DNA from 2 places in the Rothia sp. HMSC069D01 genome. Region 2 is predicted to be linked to the other one. Evidence: riboswitches for the same ligand, from Rfam matches in the RefSeq annotation. Region 2 holds a riboswitch; the other holds the start of a gene.

Region 1 (7,680 bases), on a different contig from region 2:
CTTCCTGTTCGGCCTGTTCCTCACCATTGCGCTGTTCATCCGTAATGTGAAGGGTGCAATCCTCTACGGTGTGCTCGCCTCCACCGCCCTCTCCATCATCCTGGAGAAGGTCGTGCCCTCCGGCAGCTCGCTTCAGTCCCCCACCGGCTGGTCTCTGAACGTCCCCGTCTGGGACTCCAACACCAGCAAGCTGCCCGACTTCTCCCTGTTCGGCTCCGCTGACCTGTTTGGCGCCTTCGGCACCCTCGGCGGCATGGCTGCAGTTCTGCTGATCTTCACCATCCTCATCTCCGCGTTCTTCGACGCAATGGGCACCTCCGTCGGTCTCGCAACCGAAGCAGGCACCATCAAGGACGGCCAGATCGAGAACGTCGACAAGGTCCTGCTCGTGGACGCTCTCGGCTCCGTAGCCGGCGGTGGCACCTCCTCCTCCGCAAGCCAGATCTTCGTGGAGTCCGCAACCGGTATCGGCGCGGGCGCACGCACCGGCTTCGCGAACGTCGTCACCGGCGCACTGTTCCTCGTCGCGATCTTCCTGTCCCCGCTGGTCACCATCGTGCCCTTCGAAGCTGTTGCACCCGCAATGGTGTTCGTTGGCTTCCTGATGATCCGCCAGGCAGTGAACATCGACTGGAACGACTGGGGTCTGGGTATCCCCGCGTTCATGACCATCATCTTCATGCCGCTGGCATACTCCATCGCGGACGGTATCGGTGCAGGCTTCCTGTCCTACGTCTTCATCCGCCTGGTGCAGGGTCGCGGCAAGGAAGTTCACTGGCTCATGTACGTGGTTTCCGCAGTGTTCCTCATCTTCTTCGCTAACGGCCTGATTACCGGCTGGATGCACTAAATACATCGGGTGCCTCACCCTCCACACGTGGAGGAGCGGGCGCCATCAGGGCGGGGTATCGGCACCTTCGGGTTGCCGGTACCCCGCCCTGCGCTATTCTTCCCTCTACCCCAACTACCCAATTCTGGTTGCAGGGGTCGGGGAAACACCACATCACCGACTGAACCGCCGCACACAACGCGTTTCAACGGCACAAGCTAAGCGGCGGCGCCTACAATGGTTGAACCATCGTGGCGCCCAACCCGAGACTTACCCGCGAGCCTAGCCCGTGAAATTTACCTGCGAGCTTTACCCGCGAAACCGGCGGCGCAACAGTACACACCGAACAACATCAACGGATCCTCACATGTCTGAACCCCAGAAGGCGGCAGCGCCCACCAGCGCACTCGACCGCTACTTCAAGATTTCCGAACGCGGCTCCTCCATCGCCGCAGAATTCCGCGGCGGCCTCGCCGCATTCTTCGCCATGAGCTACATCGTGGTGCTGAACCCCCTCGTCATCGGCCTCGGCAAGGACGCATCCGAACGCACCCTCGGTATCGCACCCGTCGCGGCTGTGACCGCGCTGGTTGCCGGCGTGATGACCATCCTCATGGGTGTTATCGCCAAGCAGCCCTTCGCCATGGCGGCTGGCCTGGGCGTGAACGCGCTGCTCGCCTCCACCATTGCCACCACCCCGAACCTGACCTGGGCAGACATCATGGGCCTGGTCGTTCTTGCCGGTCTGATCATGACCGTTCTGGTGCTGACCGGCTTCCGCACCGCGGTGTTTGAAGCGGTCCCCGAGTCGCTCAAGACCGCGATTGTGGTCGGTATCGGCTTCTTCATTTCCTTCATCGGTCTGGTCGACTCCGGCATTATCCGCCGCATGCCTGACGCAGCTGGCACCACCGTTCCGGTGAGCCTCGGCGCGGGCGGTCACCTGCTCGGCTGGCCCACCCTCGTCTTCCTGTTCGGCCTGTTCCTCACCATTGCGCTGTTCATCCGCAACGTGAAGGGCGCAATCCTGTGGGGTGTGCTCGCTTCCACCGCGCTGTCCCTGATTCTGGAGGCGGTTGTCCCCTCCGGTTCCGTGAAGGAGGCGGCGACCGGCTGGTCCCTGAACGTGCCTTCCCTGGCGGACATGGAGTTCACCACCCCGAACTTCTCCCTCATCGGTTCCGCTGACCTGTTCGGCGCGTTCACCCACATCGGTCCGCTGGCCGCATCGCTGCTGGTGTTCACCATTCTGCTGTCCGTGTTCTTTGACGCGATGGGCGTTTCGGTTGGCCTTGCCGCCGAGGCTGGCACCATGAAGGACGGCAAGGTTGAGGACATTGACAAGGTCCTGCTCGTGGACGCTTTCGGTTCCGTTGTCGGTGGTGGCGCGTCCGGTTCGGCGAACCAGATTTTCGTGGAATCCGCTACCGGTATTGGTGCGGGTGCACGCACCGGCTTTGCGAACATTGTGACCGGTGTGCTGTTCCTGCTGGCGATTTTCATTTCGCCGCTGGTCACCATCGTTCCTTTCGAGGCGGTTGCTCCGGCGCTGGTCGTGGTCGGCTTCCTGATGATTCGCCAGGCCGTGAATATTGACTGGACCGATTGGGGTCTGGGTATTCCGGCGTTCTTGACCATTATTTTCATGCCGCTGTCGTACTCGATTGCGAACGGTATTGGTGCCGGCTTCGTGGCGTACACTTTCATTCGCCTGGTGCAGGGCCGCGGTAAGGACGTGCACTGGCTGATGTACCTGGTGTCTGCGGTGTTCGTGATCTACTTCGGTATGGGCATCATTAACGGCTGGACTAGCTAAGTCCAACAGTCCCGATAGTTAGCCTCGTTGAGAGGCGTCAACAAAGAATGGCAGAATCGTTCCGGTTTCGGAATGATTCTGCCATTTCTTCTATGCCCACACTCTGCACGTATGAGAGGCAGGGAAAGTTACGAGATTTAGCGGACGTCTCCATCCACATAGAGCCAGGTGCCGCCCACCTTCTCAAAGCGCGACAGCTCATGCATGCTGCCCTTCACCCGCTCCTCCGCAGGGACACCCGGCACCGAACGGTAATACGCAACGAACTCCACCGTACCGGACGCATCAAACGGGCCACCCGAAGCACCCAGAATATCCAGGCGATACCAGCGGATATCATCCTCCAACTCCAAGGTAGCCGGGCGAGTACTCGGATGCCAGCTCGCCAGCAGGTACGCCGCATCCCCGGTCGCAAACGCGGTAAAACGCGAGCGCATCAGCTGCTCCGGCGCGGGAGCAGTCAGCGTGCCGGAGGCGGCAAACTCGCCCAGGAACCTGCCGCAGCAGGTGCCGTACACCTCGCCGCTCGAGCAGGGGCAGCGGTCATCATGGTTAAGTTCAATCATGCCAACCAGTATAAAGAAAGCGCCGCGTCAAGAAGGTGCCCTGTATCAAGAAAGCGACGGCGGCACAGCGCAAAGAAACGCCCGCCCTGCCGGGGATACAAATCCTCCAGCAGAACGGGCGTTCTTGTTTTCAATCGTTAAGTTTGAGCGAACCTACACGGCACGCTTCAGCGGCAACGCTTATTCAGCGATCGCGCGAGCCGGGGTGTCAGCAGCCGAAGGCTTACCCACGTATGCGCCGCGGTACTTAGCAGCCGGGTGGGAGTCAGCAACCTTGGTGTGGCCCTTACCGAAGATGTTCTCACGCAGGGTGTTGCCCTCGTACTCGGTGCGGTAGCGGCCGCGCTTCTGCAGCTCGGGAACAACGTACTCGATGAAGTCCTCGAAGGAACCCGGGGAGACGTGGTACGCCAGGTTGATGCCGTCCAGGCCACCCTCGTCGATCCAGCGCTCAAGCTCGTCAGCAACCTGAACCGGGTCACCAACAATGACATCGCCCATGCCGCCGAGGGTGGTGTGCTCAGCGATGGCCTTGCGGGTCCACTTCTTGTCCTTCGCCTGCAGGGTGAAGGGGGTCAGGAAGGACTGAATCGACTCGGTCTGCACGTAGTTCAGAACCTCGTCCTCGTCGAACTGGGACAGGTCAACACCGGACCAGCCGCCGATGATAGCCTGTGCAGAGTCGAGGTTGATGTACTTCTTGTACTCCTCGTACTTTGCCTTTGCCTTCTCCTCGGTCTCATCCACGATGACGGAGAGCATTGCGAGGATCTTGACGTCGTCGCGGCTACGGCCCTGCTCCTCTGCAGCGGCGCGAATACGGTCGGTCACAACGCGGGTCAGGTCCGGGCGCAGGGCGCTGATGAACACAGCCTCAGCGTGCTTGCCGGAGAACTGCTGGCCGCGGCTGGATGCGCCAGCCTGGAAGATCACGGGGGTGCGCTGCGGGCTCGGCTCAGTCAGGGAGATGCCGGGCACGGAGAAGTACTTGCCCTTGTGGCCAATCGGGTGGACCTTGGAGGGGTCAGCGTACACGCCGCGCTCGCGGTCCTTGACTACTGCGCCGTCTTCCCAGGAGCCTTCCCACAGCTTGTAGCAGACGTCCAGGAACTCGTCGGCGATCTCGTAGCGCTCGTCGTGCGGAATCTGGGTGGGCAGACCCTGGTTCTCAGCAGCCGAAGGCAGGTAAGAAGTCACAACGTTGAAGCCGACGCGGCCCTCAGTGAGGTGGTCGAGGGAGGCGTAGCGGCGAGCCAGGGTGTAGGGCTGCTCGAAAGTAGCGGCAGCAGTCACACCGAAGCCGAGGTGCTCGGTCACTGCAGCCATTGCAGAAATCTGGGTTGCGGGGTCATTCACGGGAACCTGAGCGGCACCCTCAATGGCGGGAGCGGCAGAGTTCTTGTACACGTCGTAGATGCCGACCACGTCAGCGATGAACACGGCGTCGAACAGGCCGCGCTCAAGGGTCTTAGCCAGGTCAGTCCAGTACTTGATGGTGTTGTACTCGGTTGCGCGGGAGCGCGGGTGACGCCAGAGGTCGAAGCTCTGGTGACCGATGCAGGTCATCTCGAATGCGTTAACTACGATGCGCTTCTTCTGCTCAGCCATCGATTTTCCTTTCGCGAATGATCGGGGACGATCGGGTTTGTACCCTGCACCCCGCGCGCCGCCTCCTGATGCCTTCTGCGTTCGGTGGTGGCCTTCGTGCAGGTGGCGCGTTCGCGCCGTACTTGCCTCTTTCCGTTGAGGCCAGATCATCATCTGGGGCACCCCGCTACGGGAGAGGGTTGCCGCCCGGCTAGCCAGAGCTTAGCGCCGGGACTCATGATCTCGTGGTTTGAGTGTACGGGGCGCGCGGGAGGGAGGTCACGTTTGTGACGAAAAAATCTTTTTGTGACGTAGAACCGAAATATTTCGTGATAAATGCGAAATATACGGTCATAGAAATTCATACGCGCCCGCAGGGTTGATTGAGGCACACCACAGCCCATAGGGTGGGAGAAGCAAACCATCCAGAGCGACTGAGAGACCTGGCTCCACGACGTCGCAGCAACCGGCACGGATTCTTCCGCCCCCGGTGCTAACGCCAGGAACGATGGAAGTGACATGACACTCAACAGTGCAGTAACTGACGTACCCACCAGTGAAAAGAACGGCCGCCGTGCCGTATCCACCGCCGCCGTCCCCTTGAGCTTTGAAGACGTCGGACAATCTTTCCCCGTGCCCGGCGGAACCCACGAAGTTCTTCGCGGAGTCTCCTTCACCGCAGCCCCCGGCGAGATTATCTCCGTCATCGGCTCCTCCGGATGCGGCAAATCCACCCTCCTGCGTGCAGCGGCAGGCCTGAACCGCATCACCGCAGGTACCGTGCGTATCGGCGAGAAGGCAGTGACCGGCCTCGACCCCCGCGTAGCTATCGGCTTTCAGGAACCGCGCCTGCTCCCCTGGCGCACCGTCGCCGACAACGTGGCGCTCGGACTGCCGCAGGGCACCAAAAAATCTGAAGGCGCAGCATCCGTAGCGAGCCTGCTCGACCTGGTCGGCCTGGGCGAATACGCAACCCACCGTCCCAAGGAAATTTCAGGCGGTATGGCTCAGCGCGTGTCCCTGGCACGAGCGCTCGCACGCAACCCCGGCGTGCTGCTGCTCGACGAGCCCTTCGGTGCTCTGGATGCGCTGACCCGCATCAACATGCAGGATTTGCTGTTGGACGTGCACCGTCAAGACCCGACCACGATTCTGCTGGTCACCCACGATGTGGAAGAGGCGCTGTACCTCTCTGACCGGGTGATTGTCCTCGGTAAGGACACCCCGGAGGCGCCCGCCACCATCCAGCGCATCGTGACCGTTGACCGTTCTCACCCGCGTGACCGCGCCGATGCAGAGATCACGGCGCTGCGTAGCGAACTGTTGGCTGAGCTCGGCGTGGAAGATAACGCCTAAAGCCGCCACGAAACGCATTTCTTACACATCACATCATCATCTTCAGAAGCGAAAAGATTTCATCATGACTTACTCCCCGTCTCGCCGTACCGCCCTCAAGTCCCTTGCCGCAGCCGCCGCTTTTGCTACTCTGCTCAGCGCCTGCGCCGGTGAAGGGTCCGGTTCCGCTAACGCCTCCGGTGCTGCCGGTGGTGGCGACCAGAACACCGTGACCATTGACTACGCGACCTACAACCCGCTGTCCCTGATTATCCGCAAGAAGGGTTGGCTTGAGACTGCCCTCGCCGCGGAGGGTAAGAAGGTTGAGTGGGTCAAGTCGGCCGGTTCGAACAAGGCGAATGAGGCGCTGCGTAGCGGCAATATTGATGTCGGCTCGACCGCCGGTTCGGCGGCGCTGCTGGCACGTGCTAATGGCTCTCCCATCAAGGTCATTAGCCTCTACTCGCAGCCGGAGTGGTCGGCTCTGGTGACCCGCAAGGATTCGGGCATCACTAAGGTTGCGGATTTGAAGGGTAAGACCGTTGCCGTGACCAAGGGTACCGACCCGTACTTCCTGCTGCTGCAGGCACTCAAGCAGGAGGGTATCTCTGCTTCGGACCTGACCATTCAGAACCTGCAGCACGCTGACGGCCGCACCGCCCTGGATAACGGTCAGGTCAACGCGTGGAGCGGCCTGGACCCGATCATGGCTGCCGCCGAGGTGGAAAGCGGCGACGTGCTCTTCTACCGCAACCTGAACTTCAACACCTACGGCTTCCTGAACGCCACCGAGAAGTTCATTCAGTCCAACCCGACCGCCGCACAGACCATCGTGGACGTGTACGAGTACGCTCGCGCCTGGGCTAAGAAGAACCCCGAAGAGGCTGTGAAGATTGTCGAGGAGGAGTCCGGCATTAAGCACGAGACCGCCCAGGTCGTCATGGAGCGCACCCACCTGGATATCGACCCGGTTCCGGGCGCTAAGCAGGTTGAGGTTCTCAAGGGTGTCGGCCCGATCCTGGTGGAGTCCGGCGACGTTCCCTCCCAGTCCGACGTGGACAAGGCACTGAACAGCATTGTGGACGACCAGTTCGCAAAGAAGGCTGACAGCGCAGCCGTTGAGAAGATCGCAAAGGTGGTTGAGAAGTAATGACCGCCGCAACGATTACCGCCGCCTCCAGCGCTCGCGCTGAGCGTGCCGAGAAGCGTGTCTCTTCCGTGAAGCTGCCGTCGAACCCGTTCGCCGGTAAGCAGTACCTGGGCCTGATTCTTCCCCTGGCGCTGATTGCCCTCTGGTACATCCTGAGCACCAACGGCGTGTTCACCCAGGTTCAGTTGCCCTCCCCCGACCGTGTGGTCAATGCCGGTATTGAGCTGGCGCAGCGCGGCGAGTTGGGCCGCCACGTGGCGATTTCTACTCAGCGTGTGCTGATTGGTTTCGGTATTGGTGCCGTACTCGGCCTGGTGCTGGGTGCGCTGATTGGCTTGTCTGCACCGGTGCGTCTGATTGCCGCACCGACCATTGGTGCGCTGCGTGCCGTGCCCTC
Region 2 (7,680 bases):
CTATCTAGCGGGTGCCATCGAGGTGACGGCGGTGCTCCTGAATACGGCGATCCAGGTGCTCAAGGTTCTGCTGCAACCCCACAATCTCATCCTCAATCTTCTGACGGGCACGCTCCATCACATCAATAGATAGAGCGTGGTCGTCCGGATTGCTCAAAATCGTGCGAATATCGGCAAGACTCATTCCGGCCTGACGGCAGGTAGCAATAAACCGTGCCGAGGAGATGGACTCCTCGTCAAAAACGCGAGTTCCGTGAGCATCACGGGGCACAGCAATGAGCCCTTCTTTTTCGTAATAGCGCAGGGCGTGGGTGCTCACCCCCAACTGCTCCGCTACCTCTTGAATACTTACCACAGCTTTAATGCTATGGGGTTAGAGCGGGTCTAAAGCAAACCGAGAACCTTTACCTTCCAGTGCAACAGGAGGCTACTTCCGCGGTATCTCGCGGAGCTTTCAAAAAGTGCCAGAAAAACCGGAAAATATTCCCTGACTTGGCACAACACACTTCAAAAAGATAGAAAAAATGCCGGACGCTCGCATCATACGAACGCCCGGCATTCTATTACATAACCCTAAGGGTGAAGGTTAATTCACGGTGGGCGGAAGGACAGTTGAGAATACCCAGCCATTCCCTCACAATCCCACACCCACTGTTTGGATAAAACAACATTCAACAGGATGCGTGAAACGCCTTCGGGTGCCGGTTGAGTTAGCGAGTAACAGCGCCGTACAGACGAGTCATCGAGTCCAGCGCCTCACGCTCACGCTGCGCCTCGCTCGGGGTAGCAGATTCATCTTCAACACCCAGGGCGCGCGCCAGAATCTTCTCCACCTGCTTCGCCTCAATCAGGAAGCCGTCATGGCCGTGGTTCGACTCGATAATATCCACGGCGACCGGGGTGGGCAGCGCCTCCGCCAGACGGTGCGACTCGTGCGGGAAGAACAAGCGATCCGTGTTCACCGCCGCAATCGTCCACTCGCAATCGGTATGCGCCAGCGCCTGCGCCAGAGTGCCGCGGCCACGAGCCACATCATGCGAAATCAGTGCCTCGTTGACCGCCAGGTAGCTGTTCGCGTCAAAACGCTCAACCAGCTTGGCGCCGTGGTGGTCCAGGTAGCTTTCGATGGCGTAGCGGCCACGCGGCTCACCCAGCGAACCGCCCACGGTGCTTTCGCCACGGTTCTCTTCGCGGCCGAAGCGGTGCTCCAGCTCGGCGGGGCTGCGGTAGGTGGTGTGCGCAATACGGCGTGCCAGGGCAAGACCGGTCAGCGGCGCGGGACCGTCATAGTAGTCGCCACCGGCAAAGTTCGCGTCCGAACGAATCGCAATATTCTGGGTGTGTGCCCACGAAATCTGTTCCGCCGTAGCCGAAGGACCGGAGGCGATGACCGCGCATCCGCGCACCAGCTCGGGGTTGGTTGCCGCCCACTCGAGGGCGCGAGCGCCACCGAGGGAACCACCAATCACGTAGCGGAAACTCGTCACGCCCAGTGCACGCGCCAGACGCGCCTCCGCACGTACGGAGTCGCGGATGGTTACCTGTGGGAAGCGGGAACCCCAGTGCTCACCGGCACCCGGGTAGCCTTCGGGAATAATGCTTGCCGGTCCGGTGGAGCCGTAGCAACCGCCCAGAATATTGGGGGCAATCACGAAGTAGCGGTTGGTGTCTACGACCGAGCCGGGGCCCACGATGCCTTCCCACCAGCCGTCCGACTCGATAGCGCGAATCAGCGGGGCGGGCATGTCGGGGGTGGGGACGCCGCGGGAGACATGCGTATCGCCAGTGAGCGCATGCAAAATCAGGATGGCATTATCGCCAGCCTCATTGAGCGTACCCCAGGTTTCGTAGCCGATGGTGACCTGCGGCAGGGTTACGCCGGATTCGAGCTCCAAGTCGCCGATGTTCAGCTGACGCAGGTGGCCTTGCGCTTCGGGGTGCTCGCGCTGGGTGCCCGCCACGGGGATGGGCGCGGTAACAGGCTGGTTGATAGTGCCGGATTGCTTGGAACTGGACAGCGTGGTGCCGGACTGGCTAGTGCTCTGGGTGGTCATGGGGTTCCCTTCACTGGGTTGGCCGGCAAGGTAGTGCCGGGTGTGAGCGGGGTACTCGTCTACGGGTAGAAGAAGCAACGGGTGGGGCGGCATCAGCGCCGCGCAGTGACAAAACGCTCCCTAACGGGGAATCCGCAGGTGGACCGAAAAGCCGTAGCTTGCCGGTCCACCTGCGGGTTACATCACCGTTTAGGAGAGGGTGTCAAAGCCCAGCTGCAGGTCGGCGAGAATATCATCAATGTTCTCAATGCCAACTGCCAGGCGCACAAAGTTCGGGTACACGCCGATCTTCTCCAGCTCCTCAGCGGCAAGCTGGGAGTGGGTGGTGGAGGCGGGGTGAATTACGAGCGAGCGCACGTCACCGATGTTCGCCACGTTGGAGTGCAGCTTCAGGGCATCTACGAAGTCGCGGGTCTGCTCCAGGGTTGCGTCCTTGAGGGTGAAGCCGAGCACCGCGCCGGGACCCTTGGGCAGATACTTCTGTGCGCGCTCGTACCAGGGGGAGGATTCCACGCCAGCCCAGATGACCTTGTCGACCTGCGGGTTTGCTTCGAGCCAGTGGGCGACCTTGGTGGCGTTCTCAATGTGGCGTTCGATGCGCAGGGAGAGGGTCTCCAGGCCGATGCCGATGTTGAAGGCGTTGGTCGGGGAGATGGCGGCGCCGGTGTCGCGCAGCAGGGAGACGCGCGCCTTCAGGATGTAGGAGAGGTTCGCACCGAATGCGGAGTCCTTGCCCAGGTCGCGTGCGTAGACAAGGCCGTGGTAGCCGGGGGCGGGCTGGTTGAACTTGGGGAACTTCTCGGGGTCTGCACCGTAGTCGAAGTTACCGGAGTCAACAATCACGCCGCCGATGGAGGTTCCGTGGCCACCCAGGTACTTGGTTGCGGAGTGAACCACCACGTCCGCGCCGTGCTCGATGGGGCGCAGCAGGTAGGGGGTGGGTACGGTGTTGTCCAGGATCAGGGGCACGCCGTTTTCGTGCGCAATCTTGGCGATGGGCTCGATGTCGAGCACGTCGTTGCGGGGGTTAGGCACGGATTCTCCGTAGAACAGCTTGGTGTTGGGACGAACCGCGGCGCGCCATGCGTCCAGGTCGTCCGGGTTCTCAACGAAGGTGGTTTCGATGCCGAGGTCGGCGAGGGTGTACTTGAGCAGGTTGTAGGTGCCGCCGTATATGGAGGGCGATGCAACCACATGGTCGCCTGCGCCGGCAATGTTCAGGATTGCGTAGGTGATAGCTGCCTGACCGGATGCCAGCAGTAGCGCGCCAACGCCGCCTTCCAGGGAAGCGATGCGGTTTTCGATTACTTCCTGGGTGGGGTTGTTCATGCGGGTGTAAATGGGTCCCAGCTCGGCGAGAGCGAAACGGTTCGCTGCCTGCTCGGCGCTGTCAAAGACATAAGAGGTGGTCTGGTAGATGGGTAGTGCCCGAGCTCCCGTTGCGGCATCCGGCGCCTGACCTGCGTGAATCTGGCGGGTTTCGAACTTCCAACCGGCGGGGTTGGCGGGAGTCGGGACGGTAGTGTTGTTGCTCATGCGTGGCTCCTAATGGGGATTCTTAGGGGGCCGCATGCCGACGGTACAGGAATCGTCGTCGAATAATCCTGTCACGATTGATGTACCGTTATCGGTCACATCGGTCCCGCGCTTGCGTCACGCTTTTGCGTGCCGCCTGGTCTTCACCCAGGGCACCCCACCGCGGAGGAGGGTTGCCGGCCAGCTAGCTGGGGCTTATCGCTGGCGCTCTTGACCTGTATTCAGGGTGTCATAGGGCGTTGGGTGGGGTCAAGGGTTTTGTGGGTGAACGGCACTTTAAGACATTTCATTGCAAAGATGACGTTTTTTAACGCCCGTAACAAAAAACCGCCTGCAACAAAACGTTAGTGACGATGCATGGGCAATCCGAGGGCGAGGCAATCGAGATGCGGAGGTACCCCCCCCCACCCATATAGTAACCCCCATCACTTTTACCTGGGGTTTCGGTACACTGGGACTACGCATACACTCGTGCGGGGCTTCGCACACGTCCCCCTCGCGTACCCTTCCGGCGCAGAAGCCGGAAAACCGACTTCAAAGGTTTGTCCATCATGTCTCTCGTTCTCGATGCGGCACAGCTTAGCCGCGTCTTTGGCACAGGCGAACGCGCCTTCACCGCCGTCGACCGCGTGTCCCTTCGCATCAGCTCCGGCGAGATCCACGCCCTCCTCGGCCCCAACGGCGCGGGCAAAACAACCACCGTGCAGATGTGCTCAACCCTGCTCACCCCCACCAGCGGCACCCTCACCGTGAACGGCATCGACGCCATCGCCCACCCGCAGCGGGCGCGCCGTCACGTGGGTCTCGCGTTGGGCGGGGATAGCGGCTTCTACCCGCGCGCCAGTGCCCGCGATAACCTGCTCTTCTTCGCCGATGTTGCGGGGGTTTCCGGGCGGAGCCGGCGGCGCGAGGTGGACCACGCCCTAGCCCGCGTGGAACTCACCGATGCGGCGGCGCGACCCTTTCAGGAGTTTTCTCGCGGCATGAAGCAGCGCCTGCACATCGCTCGCGCGCTGCTCGGCTCCCCCGCCCTGCTCCTGCTGGACGAGCCGACCAACGGGCTCGACCCCGATATCGCCCTGACCGTGCGAACCCTCATCCGCTCCCTCGCGGAGGACGGCGCCGCCGTTCTGCTGACGAGCCACCTGCTCGGCGAAATTGAGGACCTAGCGCACACCATCACCGTTTTGGGCGCCGGTTCCGTTGCGGTGAGCGGCAGTCTCGAGGACGTTGCCGCACACGCCGGTATTGCCGCCACGACTGTGGTTCAGGTGGATCCCACCGCCACCGAGGGTCTTGATACACTACGCGGATTCCTCCACGATAAGGCGGCGGTACTTTTTGCCCCGCGTGGTTCCGGCTGGGAACTGACCCTCTACTGGCACGGCGAGCGCGCCACGTTCGAGGCGGGCGAGGCTCACCGCATCCTGGCGGATGGACTTGCCACCGCACGCATTGGGGCACGAACCGAACCGTACACACGCCCGGCAACCTTGGAAGAGGCATACCTGGCAATGGCGGAGGGGCTCAAGCGATGAACGCTCAGACGCAACGCTCGGAAGAGTTCCAGCGGCAGGGTCGACGGTACGACCTGTGGCAGGAGTGCGCCCGCCAACTGCGACTCATGGGCTTTAGCCTGCGCCAGTTCCTGACGGTCCCCTACTTCATTCAGCTGCTCATCAGTACGGTACTCGGCTCGGTCATCCTTCAGGCGCTCGCCGTGCATGCGGCGGCGCAGAGCTCCGCGGGTCACTCCGTTGACCCGACCCTCGCGTGGACCCGCGCGGGCATTGTGGGCATGTGGTCGGTCTGCATCGTGTCTGCGGGCATCATCAATTTTGAGCGTTTCCGCGGGACCCTCGTGTACCTGTGTTCGGGGTCGATTTCTCCGGTGCGGGTGCTGGCGGCTATCGTTTCGAGCGCCTCCATTGTGGGTTTGGCGGCTCTACCTCTGTCGTGGGCGTTTTGGGCTCTTGTGACGCTTAACCCGCAGGTCACCGACTTTTCTGCGCTCTGGCCGCGCTACGTTCTGGGCGTTCCCCTGCTGTGGCTTGCCTGCCTGTCGGTCACGTTCATGATTGCGGTGTTCTTCGTGGCAACGCCGAACGCTATCGCCTACGAGGAGCTATTGCTCGTGCCGGTTTTTATTCTTTCCGGGGTTCTCTTCACGACCATTGAAGCGCCCGCCTGGCTGGATGCCGCGGGCGTGCTCATTCCCCTGCAGGCGCCGGTTCACCTCCTACTTGGGCGTACCGCCATCACTAACCCGACGGATGCGCTCCTGCCCGTAATTCAGACCCTGGTCGTGAGCTTCATCTGGGCGTTGTGCGCGTTCCTCTTTGCTCGGAAGGCTCTCGCCTCCGCCCGCCGTCGCGGCACCCTGGGGGCGATGTAGCGTGCGTGTTCTCTCTTCTGCTGCTCTGCCTAGCGTGGCGCGTCGGGCACTGTCGACCGCCTCTATTGGCTGGTCGTCGTCGATTACCTTCGCAACCCTCGGAACGGCTGTCACGACCCTGGTTCTCGTACCCGGTCTTAACGTGCTTTTCACGGTGCTTCTGGGTGCTGATCTTGCCGCGAACGATACGGTGCGCATCGGCTGTGCAACCGCCCTGATTGCCACCCTCAGCTCGGTGGCCGCCGGCATTGTTGCGCGCGTCGCCACAGACCGGTGGATTGGCGTCTTCGAGTACGTGTGCACGGCGCGCCCCGTGGATGCGGGCTACTGGCTGGGCGCGGCGGCGGTACCCGCGCTGCTAGCCTCCGTGACGGGTCTGAGCAATGTGGGCATCGTGTGGTTACTGTCCCTCACGGCACCCTCTACCGGGGCGGCTTCGGGGCTTCTGATTGGAGCCATTGCGCTGATGCCGGTTGCGGTTCTGGGCGGGGTCTGCCTGGGCATTTTTGCCGCCGGGCTGGGCCTGTACCTGTCCGATCCGTACACGGGATCCAATTTTCTGTCGATTATTCTGCCGGTCAGCGCGGGTGTGATCGTTCCGGTGAGCACCTACCCCGCGTGGCTTACGTGGCTATGTTCGTGGGTTCCCGGGTCCCGGCTGGTGCAGGTTTTAGACGCCTCTAGCGGTATTGCGAACGGCACCACCCCGGAGCTCTTCGCGTCCCTGGGGGCAGACGCGGCACTGGCGGTACTCTACGCCGCGGTGGGGTTGGGGCTGACCTTCCTTGCCGCCCGCCGCATCCGTGCAGGCGCCCGCGCCTCGCTGCTATAGGGTGTGAAACCCAAAAAGAACGAACCTTTTAAACACCCTCTCCCCCGGCGCGCTATCCGGGCATGAAAACCGACCGGGCGCCGTACCCAGCCGGGCACCGCAATCCAGAAAGACTATTCCTGTGACCATTGCTCCCGCTTCATACACCTTAGAGACCCTAGGGTTCGACCCCTCCTGGCAGGGTTCAGCAATCCGCGCCGCGTTCACCCTCGGCGGTACCCTCGAAAACTTTACCCTCGCCCGTGTCAGCGCCGTGCACCGCACCCGCTGCGAGCTACTGACCTGCGAGCGGGGTGAGCTCATTAAGCTTTCCGCTCCGCTGCGTCCGGTTGAGAACGACTACGGCGAAGAAGAGTACCCCGTCGTCGGCGACTGGGTACTCACCCAACCCATCCCCGGAACTGGCGGTGCAGCCCATCCGGCGGAGCATAAATTCCTCGCGATACTGCCCCGGCGAAGCTACCTCACCCGCCCCAGCGCCACCCGAGAATCCGCGGATCAGCCTGTCGCCGCCAACGTGGATATGCTCTGCATCGTTGAGCCCTGCTTCCCCGAGCCGTCCATTGGGCGAATTGAACGCTACACCGCCCTGGCGCACGCTTCCGGGGTGCAGGTCGCACTGATTCTCACCAAGGGTGACCTAGTAACGGCTGAACAGCTCACCAACTACAGGGACTCCCTCGCAGGTGGTGTGGATGCGGTACTCGCCGTCTGCACGGACAACGGCTACGACCCTGCCCCGGTCGCGGAGCTTGTCGCCGGACGCACCGCCGCATTCCTGGGCCGTAGCGGCGCAGGCAAATCTACCCTCGTCAACGCTCTGCTCAACCCCGGAGTTGACCCCCGCGAGGATAGCCAAGAAT

Evidence for each region. A riboswitch is a leader RNA that binds a small molecule or an ion and turns the genes downstream of it on or off. The one in region 2 is predicted to bind S-adenosylmethionine.
Region 1: it holds a riboswitch for S-adenosylmethionine, as region 2 does, so the genes downstream of both, HMPREF2710_RS01725 (ABC transporter ATP-binding protein) here and HMPREF2710_RS09170 (bifunctional o-acetylhomoserine/o-acetylserine sulfhydrylase) in region 2, are expected to answer to the same signal.

Annotation. Positions count from the first base shown of each region.
Region 1 is NZ_KV800082.1:65,073-72,752, forward strand. It holds gene HMPREF2710_RS01705 (NCS2 family permease) at 1-850, shown strand, start outside; gene HMPREF2710_RS01710 (NCS2 family permease) at 1,197-2,645, shown strand; gene HMPREF2710_RS01715 (YchJ family protein) at 2,783-3,211, opposite strand; gene HMPREF2710_RS01720 (LLM class flavin-dependent oxidoreductase) at 3,392-4,819, opposite strand; SAM riboswitch class IV at 4,933-5,041, opposite strand; SAM riboswitch class I at 5,217-5,313, shown strand; gene HMPREF2710_RS01725 (ABC transporter ATP-binding protein) at 5,318-6,154, shown strand; gene HMPREF2710_RS01730 (aliphatic sulfonate ABC transporter substrate-binding protein) at 6,219-7,283, shown strand; gene HMPREF2710_RS01735 (ABC transporter permease) at 7,283-7,680, shown strand, end outside.
Region 2 is NZ_KV800109.1:334,538-342,217, forward strand. It holds gene HMPREF2710_RS09160 (MerR family transcriptional regulator) at 5-355, opposite strand; gene HMPREF2710_RS09165 (homoserine O-acetyltransferase MetX) at 711-2,054, opposite strand; gene HMPREF2710_RS09170 (bifunctional o-acetylhomoserine/o-acetylserine sulfhydrylase) at 2,244-3,590, opposite strand; SAM riboswitch class IV at 3,694-3,806, opposite strand; gene HMPREF2710_RS09175 (ABC transporter ATP-binding protein) at 4,142-5,128, shown strand; gene HMPREF2710_RS09180 (ABC transporter permease) at 5,125-5,985, shown strand; gene HMPREF2710_RS09185 (hypothetical protein) at 5,987-6,817, shown strand; gene rsgA (ribosome small subunit-dependent GTPase A) at 6,939-7,680, shown strand, end outside.